DNA from 2 places in the Lactobacillus sp. ESL0233 genome. Region 2 is predicted to be linked to the other one. Evidence: predicted binding sites of a transcription regulator. Region 2 holds the regulator's gene; the other holds the start of a gene.
The links. Region 2 encodes NrdR, which represses ribonucleotide reductase genes. Its sites were predicted from a motif close to ACACNATATATNGTGT; they were not measured.
Positions count from the first base shown of each region.

Region 1: nrdJ (ribonucleoside-triphosphate reductase, adenosylcobalamin-dependent) is a predicted target of NrdR. The motif match lies at 2,668-2,683, and genes of this name have one in related genera.

Region 1 is NZ_REHH01000002.1:14,479-19,127, reverse strand. It holds gene F5ESL0233_RS00305 (D-2-hydroxyacid dehydrogenase) at 1-607, shown strand, start outside; gene F5ESL0233_RS00300 (pyrroline-5-carboxylate reductase) at 714-1,478, opposite strand; gene F5ESL0233_RS00295 (YjjG family noncanonical pyrimidine nucleotidase) at 1,626-2,321, opposite strand; gene nrdJ (ribonucleoside-triphosphate reductase, adenosylcobalamin-dependent) at 2,754-4,649, shown strand, end outside.
Region 2 is NZ_REHH01000007.1:526,336-530,984, forward strand. It holds gene F5ESL0233_RS05715 (DnaD domain protein) at 1-1,310, opposite strand, end outside; gene nrdR (transcriptional regulator NrdR) at 1,313-1,780, opposite strand; gene coaE (dephospho-CoA kinase) at 1,767-2,384, opposite strand; gene mutM (DNA-formamidopyrimidine glycosylase) at 2,381-3,211, opposite strand; gene polA (DNA polymerase I) at 3,224-4,649, opposite strand, start outside.

The DNA of each region.
Region 1 (4,649 bases), on a different contig from region 2:
TTGGGCACCAACAATCGGTCGTGAAGTACGGGACCAAACTGTCGGTGTTATTGGTACGGGACATATTGGCCAAGTATTCATGCAAATTATGGAAGGCTTTGGTGCTAAAGTCATTGCTTATGACTTATTTAAGAACCCGGTTTTAGAAGAAAAGGGTTATTACGTTGATAGTTTAGATGAATTATATGCACAAGCAGATGTCATCTCACTTCATGTACCTGACGTTCCAGAAAATATCCATATGATTAACGATGATTCTATTCAAAAGATGAAAGATGATGTTGTTATCATTAATGTATCTCGTGGTCCTTTAGTTGACACCGATGCTATCGTGCGTGGATTAGATTCTGGTAAAATTTTCGGTTTTGCAATGGATACTTACGAAGGTGAAGTTGGTATTTTCAATAGTGATTTTACCAATAAAGAATTACCTGACAAGCGTCTTGCCGACTTGATTAACCGACCAAATGTTTTGGTAACCCCACACACTGCTTTTTACACTACTCATGCTGTTCGCAATATGGTTATTAATGCTTTTGATAACAACTTAAAATTAATTAAGGGTGAACCAGCTGATACACCAGTTGATTTAAATAAAGAATTTTAATTTCACAAATTAATTTATTCTACTTAAACACATGCTATGACTTTACAAAAAGCACCGATATAAATCGGTGCTTTTTGCATTTATTTTTTATTATTTATCATACCCATTAATTAGCTGAAACGTTAGTTGCCTGGATTAAAGCACTCCGGAAACCTAATTCTTCTAACTTATTAACTCCTTTTATGGTTGAACCACCTGGCGTTGTTACTTCATTTTTTAATTCTTCTGGTAATTTTTTTGTATCAAGAGCTAATTGAGCTGTGCCAATTAGCATTTTTTCAATTATTTCATAGGAATCAGTCCGCTTAACACCATTTTCTACCGCAGCATCGCTTAGAGCTTGGATTAATAAATCAACATAAGCTGGTGTACATCCAGCAATTGTGCCATAAATTCCTAACTTATTTTCAGGAACAACATAGACATCACCCATGCAAGTAAAAATATTTTTTGTTATTTCGATTACTTCTTGTTTTTCCTCAGAAAGAAAACTAATTACTGTGATACCCCGACCAATTTTAACTGGTGTGTTAGGAACAACTTTGACAAAGGTTGCATCTGCTGAAATCAGTTGCTTAACCTTTTTTAAATCGCCACCACCAGTTGAAATAATTATGCCATGATAAACCTGTCCTAGTTTTATAAAAATATTATCAATTGTTGAACCACCTACTGCTACAATTACTGCTTCACAGGGTTCAAATTCATTATACGTATCTACTAACTGTAAACCATATCTAGTTGCAAGCTTTTGTGCAGATGCGTGCCCACCGTCATAAATATAAATATCCTCACTAGCAGTTTTAGCTTGTAGTAGTCCCTGAACGATAGCAGTACCAATTTTACCAGTTCCAATAAATCCAATTTTCATTTCAATCACCTTTAATTGTTTAAAGAGTAGCAACAGCAATTAACACCAATTTTCTTAAAAATCAGCAAATCACTATCACATTAATAACACTTTACTTTATTATACCGAAATCATTAATTAACTAAGCATCTAGCAACTTAATATAATTTATAAATCATTTTTAAGTAACTTAACGAATTGGGGATAATTTTTTACTTCATACAGGGGATGCAAATCCATATTATTTTTTCGGTGCCGATGGTTATACCAAATACTATTAAAGCCATAATTTTCTGCACCTAAAATATCTGACTGCAAACCATCACCAAAAAAAATTGTTTCAGCAGGTCCGATTGAAGATAAATTAAAAAAATAATCAAAAATACGTTTGTCTGGCTTAGCAAAACCAGCTGCTTGAGAAGTAACAATTAAGGAAAAATAATTTTTTATTCCTGCCAATGCAAGTCGATGTTCTTGCATAAAGCTTTCGCCATTACTCAGAACCGCTAACTGGTAACCTTTTTTTTGAGCAAATCTAAGTGTATCTATAACACCTGGCAACAACTGATGAGATTCACTAAAATAACTGCGGTACTCTTGCATAATTACTAGACCATCAACATTAATTTGTAGGTTATCTTTGAGAAAGTTACGAAAAACCATTTCACTGAGCTGGTCATAGGTGATCTTTCCTTGTTCTAACTGACGCCAAAGACCTTGATTGTAACTGTTATAACGCTGTTGCAACGCCGTAGTTAATTTCCAATGATGGGTATTAAAAAGACTCCGTAAAGCATAATGTTCTGTAGCAGCAAAATCAATTAAAGTATCATCAACATCAAAAATTATTTGTCTAAATCGCAAATAAATCTCTCCTTATTGCTATTAATATATAAGTTAATAAACTTAAAAATTAATCTTTTTACTATCTATTTTATTAAAATTACCGAACAAAGTCATTTAACATGTTTAATCCAATAATATGTTAACAAACTTCAAGTTAGCTTAACTTTATTAAATCGCCTCAGCATAGTTAGTTGATTTAAAAGATTATTTTTTGTAGTTTTTCTTTATCACTTCAAGTCATTAGGTAAGCACAATTTTTAATTTATTGTGCTTTTTTCTTTGCTATTTGTTTTTAAAACTTAGTATTTCTTACTCGCACATAAAAGACTGGCATTATTTTTTATTTGCCAATTTTTTATTGCATACACAACATGTTGTGGTATCATTTTTTATATAGCCATACATGATGTAGTTGTGAAACAAAATTTATATCTAGGAGTCATTTTTATTATGAAAAATTCAACCATAACTTTAAGTCAAGCCTATATTGACCGAGTGAAACAAAATATTACCCCTCATTGGGGCGAATTAGGCTGGGTTACTTACAAACGGACTTATGCCCGGTGGTTACCAGAAAAAAATCGTTCTGAAAATTGGGATGAAACCGTTAAAAGAGTTGTAGAAGGTAATATCAATCTTGATCCCCGCTTAAAGGACTCACCTTCAGATAAATTATTTAATGAGTTAACCACTGAAGCGCAAGAACTATTCAAAATGATTTATGGCCTTGCTGCTACTCCATCGGGTCGTAATCTTTGGGTTTCTGGTACCGACTATCAAAAACGCAATGGCGATTCCTTAAATAACTGTTGGTTTATTGCTATTCGTCCCCAAGCTTATGGGGCCAGCCATATTTTGCCCGATTATTTAAAAAAAGAACATGTAGCAGTTTCAATGCCCTTTTCTTTTCTATTTGATCAACTAATGAAAGGGGGTGGTGTGGGATTCTCAGTTACTCAAGATAACATAAAAAAAATACCCCAAGTCGACAATAACATTGATTTAACAATTATTATTGATCAAGATAGTGATTCTTATACTGATACAATTAAACTTGGTGCAATTGACAAAAAAAGTTGGGCTAAACAAAATAGCACTCCAAATGACTGCATCTATTTTGAAGTGCCCGACACACGAGAGGGCTGGGTCTTAGCCAATGCCAGATTAATAGATATGCATTTTCATCAAACAAATCTTGAGCACAAGACTAAATTAGTTATTGATATCAGTAATATTCGTCCTTATGGAACAAAAATCAATGGTTTTGGTGGTACAGCTTCTGGGCCAATGCCGTTAGTTGAAATGCTTTTCGACATTAACAAAATCATCAATACATGTTCAAACCGCAAAATCAGTTCAGTTGATGCAACAGATATTTGTAACTTAATCGGCAAAACTGTTGTTGCTGGTAACGTTAGACGATCAGCTGAGTTAGCATTAGGTTCTAATACAGACCAAGCATTTATCACTATGAAACAAGACCAAGATAAGCTCTATCACCATCGTTGGGCATCAAATAATAGTGTAGCAATTGACGCTGCGTTTACCAATTACGAACCGATTGCCAACGGTATTAAAGAAAATGGCGAACCAGGCATTGTGAATTTGGACTTATCTCAAAACTATGGTCGCATTATAGATGGATACCAAAAAGACGTTGATGGTGCAGTAGAAGGAACCAATCCTTGTGGTGAAATTTCTCTTGCTAATGGTGAGCCTTGTAATTTATTTGAAGTTTTTCCTTACATTGCTGAACAACAAAATTGGAATTTAAAAGATGTGTTTAGATTAGCCACCCGCTATACCAAACGTGTTACATTCAGTACTTATGATTGGGCCATATCCCGGGAAATAATTTATAAAAATCGTCGTATTGGCGTATCTATGTCAGGCATTCAAGATTGGTTATTGAATGATTTGGGGCACCGTGTTGTCACTGGTTTTAAAGAAGAAATTGATCACGAAACTGGAGCTAAAATTCAAGTACCGATTTATGATCCGAAAGGAATTGAAATGGTTTCTAACGCCTATCAAGCGGTTGTGGATGCAGACAATGAATACAGCCAAGCTTTAGGATGTAATCCTTCAATTAAACACACTACAGTTAAACCATCAGGAACGGTAGCAAAACTTGCTGGTGCCTCTGAAGGTATGCACTTTCACTATGCAGGCTACTTAATTCAACGAATTCGTTTCCAAGCGTCTGACCCGCTTCTTAAAGCCCTCGCTAAATGTGGTTATTATTCAGAACCAGATGTTTACACACCAAATACAGTTTGTGTTGAATTCCCACTACGAGCTGCACATGCAGATAGTGAAAATTTTGCCTCTGCTGGCACGGTTTCA
Region 2 (4,649 bases):
TCATCTACTGAAACATCAGTTTCATCCTTTGCCTGATGTCTACTCCAATCGGTACCCTTTTCTACTGATTTTTTACTATAGTTACGATAATGACTAACTTTATTCTTTTGTTTAGCCTGTTTTCTTTTAGCAATATATTCTAAAGCTTGTTCTCCTGAATGGACCCCATGTTGCAACCAATCATGTAAAATTGTATTAGTTAAATTATAAGAAAGCTTAGGGCTACTTTGCAGACAAATATACGTTAATATATTAAGCAAGTCTGCTGAGATACCTTTCTGGTTATATAAATTATCAAGTAATTGATACTCATTTGCATCAACAAAATCATGACTCTCATTTTTTAAGTAATAGATAAATTGCGCCGGAGTTTTTTCATGTGCTAATTGCAAAATTTCCTGTTCTTTTTTACTGAATTGCTTATCATTAAAAGTTGAATTTACTTGAATTGTCCGTTTTTGATTCTGTTGCTGTGTATCTGTGCCATGAATGGTGTTTGCAATCGTTCGCTTAATTAATGGCATGTTCAATTGATATTCACCGTGCAAACAAGATAAAGTTTCATCAACAAATTCTTGTTCGGCTAGACCATATGTCCGCATTAGACCGCGAATTGCTTCACGATTTTTATCAATTTCACTATTTGGGATTTGATATATTTCAAATTGCTGTTTCATAAAATCCCAATCAATACTGTCTTGTTGATTGATACTTGCTTGTTGATTTTGATCAACCTGGTTTTCACGCACTGCTTGTTTGACTTCTGGTGAAGGATCGATTGCCTCTGCTTTTGGCAAACTAAAAACATCCATAAATGAAGCGGATATATCTTGTGCATTGGCCAATCCGGTCACAGTATTTTTATTTTGCTTATTCTCATGTGCAAAATCACTACTTAGCTTTTGAAAAACTGTAACACCAACTTTTTCTTTTAATAAACTAGCTAATAATGTTGTGGCAAAAAATTCACTACTACTGGGCACTTCTGCCAAACGAAAAGTTAAAACTTGACCCATAATCTTATTATCGAGTAATTTTGTTTGAACTAATCCGACAGCTTCCAACTTATGTAATGCGCTAAACAAGCTTTTAAGGTCGCAATCTAGTTGTTCTTGTAGACTATACAGTCCATGTGCATCTGACAGAATCATTTGTGGATAGTAATCCTCATTTAAGCTTAGATATAAAGCTAGCGCTAACGCGCCAATTAATGGTTGATATAACTTAACCAGAATGCGTAGTGCAGTTACAGAAATTTCTACCCGATTAATAATTAAAAAAGGCTGTTTAGGATTGGGTGTCATAAACATGACTAATTACCCTTCTCTCTTTTTGCCATCATATCTTCCATTGTCTTCATAAAACTAGACATATCCTTAAATTCACGATAAATTGATGCAAACCGAATATAGGCAACATCATCTAATTCAGCTAATTCATCCATAACCAATTTTCCAATTTTTTTAGATGAAATCTCACTAATTCCTTGTTGTCTAATTTTATTTTCTACATGATCAACTAGTTGTTCAAATTGAGAACTAGTAATGGGGCGTTTTTGTCCAGCAGCCATTACACCATGAAGTATTTTTTTGCGGTTAAATGGTTCCCGTGTACCATCATTTTTAATTACTAATAAAGGTGTTGTCTCAATTCGTTCAAAAGTAGTAAACCGAAAACCACAATTTTCACATTCTCTTCGCCGTCTTATTGATCTATTTTCATCACTAGGTCGTGAATCAATGACACGAGATGCATTTTGTCGACAATTAGGACATTCCATACTCTGACTCCTTAATTATTTTACTAATCAATTTATCTAATTTAGTTTCTAAAACTTTTATTGTACTGGTATTTAAAATTACATAATCAGCCAACTTTGCTTTTTGGGCTAACGACATCTGGCTATTAATTCGAGCTATCGCATCTTTTTCAGTTAAATTGTCTCGTACCATTAAACGCTTGATTTGTTCACTTTCTGGTAAAGCAATTAAAATACTACAATCACATAAATTTCGAGCTTTAGATTCAAAAAGTAGTGGTGCATCAAGAACAACAATCAGCTCACCTACCTTTTTATATCGAGTAATTTTAGCCTGAATTTCTTTTAAAATCAATGGATGTGTAATAGCATTCAGCCTTTTCAATTGCTGCTTATCATTAAAAACTATTTGCCCAAGTTTTGCACGATTAATTGATTTATCTGAATTTAAAATATTACATCCAAATTCTGTCACTACAACTTTATAGCCTGCATAATCTATATTTAAAATCTCATGAGCAATTCTGTCACTATCAATGACTGGTATCTTCTTTTTACGAAAGAATGCATCTGCCGTACTCTTCCCGCTAGCAATTCCACCAGTTAAGCCTATCACGATAGTCACTTATAAATCACCTGACAATTGGGACAAAATGTAGTACCACGTCCTGATACCTTGATTTTTTCTAATAAAACCCCACAACGTGAGCAAGGCTCACCTTTATGTCCATATACCTTCAGTAATTTTTGAAAATCGCCCGTATCACCGTTTGCATCAAGATAAGTATGTATGGTTGTGCCGTGCTTTTTTATGGCCAAGTCAATTAGTTCATTAATATTATCGTGCAATTGATGTCCTTGAAACTGCGGAATTTGATTGGCTAAACTTAGTGGGTGAATTTTTGTTTGCCACAATACTTCATCAACGTAAATATTACCAAGTCCAGCAACAATTGTTTGGTCAAGCAGTACATTTTTTATATTCTTTTTTTTGCGACTAAGTGCATTCATCAAGTACTGTGTAGTAAATTCAGATGAATTAGGTTCGCAGCCCAATTTACTAATACCAGTTACTTCCTTTTCTGTACCAGTCTTAACCAATTGCATGCGTCCAAATTTACGGACATCATTATAGCGTAATGCTGTTTTGTCTGTAAAAGCTATTTGAACATGATCGTGCTTATCTTTAGGTGTATTAACCTCTACTAAATGATATTTACCTTCCATCCGCAAATGAGAAACAATAGTTAATTGACCACTTAAACGAATTAGTAAATATTTTGCATAACGATCTATCGTTTCGATTTTCTTACCTACTAATTGCTGAATAAATTGCTCAGAATCACTAGCAATAATTTTGGGATACCACACCGTAACTGCTTGAATCGTTTTTCCTTTAACCAAAGGAAGAAGAGTTCGGCGAACTGTTTCTACTTCTGGCATTTCTGGCATTGATCTATCTCCTTACTTTGCATCAAACCAATCATGACCATAGCCTGAATCAGCAACCAATGGAATATCTAAATGTACTGCTGATTGCATCACTGCAGGAACAATCTCTTTGATAGTTGCTAACTCATCTTTAGGAACATCAAAAATCAATTCATCATGAACTTGAACAACCATTTTTGTTTTTAAATGAAGTTCATCTAACTTGCGTTGCATATTAATCATCGCAATTTTAATAATATCTGCTGCAGATCCTTGAATTGGCGAATTAATTGCAGTACGTTCAGCAAATGATCGAATATTAAAGTTTTTAGCGTGAATATCTGGTAAATAACGCCGGCGATGCATAATAGTTTCAGCATAACCCTTTTCACGAGCTATTTGAACCGCTTTATCCATATATTCTTTAATTTGGGGGTATTGTTCAAAGTAATTATCGATAAATTCTTGAGCTTGCTTACGACTGATATTCAAATTTTTGGATAGGCCATAATCTGAAATGCCATAAACAATACCAAAATTAACTGCTTTGGCTCTACGCCTCATTAATGGGGTTACTTCTGCTGGAGATTTCAATTTGAAAATTTTCATAGCAGTATGCGCATGAATATCATAGCCAGTTCTAAAAGCTTCTTGCATTTGCTCATCACCAGAAACTTGAGCTAAAATCCGTAATTCTATTTGAGAATAATCGCAAGAAAAAATGTAACCAGCTGGATCACTTGGTACAAAGGCTTTTCTAATCTGCTTACCTTCCTGTGTCCGAGTAGGAATATTTTGTAAATTCGGATCAACAGAGGATAAACGCCCAGTTGCTGTTAAAGTCTGTAGATAGCGCGTATGAACTCGTCCATCATGCTTAATTACATCAAGTAACCCATTAACATAGGTTGACTGAATTTTGGCAGTTTGCCGATAAGTTAAAATATCAGCAATAATGGGACTTTGATCTTGCAATTGTGTTAAAACATCAACTGAAGTTGAATAACCGGTTTTTGTTTTTTTAATAGCAGGCAACCCCAACTTTTCAAATAAAATGTGACCTAATTGCTTCGGTGAATTAATATTAAACTCTTCGCCGGCCTCTTCATATATTTTTCTTTCTAAATTTTTGAGTTCAACGGCAAACTCTTTTTGCAAATCAGTTAAAGTATGGGCTTGAACTTTAATCCCGTTAATCTCCATAATTGCTAATACTCGAGCTACAGGCAGTTCAATACTTGCATATAAGTCATCTTGTTCATGGTCTTTAAGTTTACTCAAGAGCGATTCTTTTAAGCTAGCAATAGCTTCAACTTTGGTAGCAAGATGATTATACAGCAACTGATCATCAGCAGGTATTTGTTGACTTTTACCCTTACCGTATACCTCATGATCATGTTTTACTGAATTATCACCATACATGTTGCAAATCTCCGCCATATCATCAGAATTATTTTCA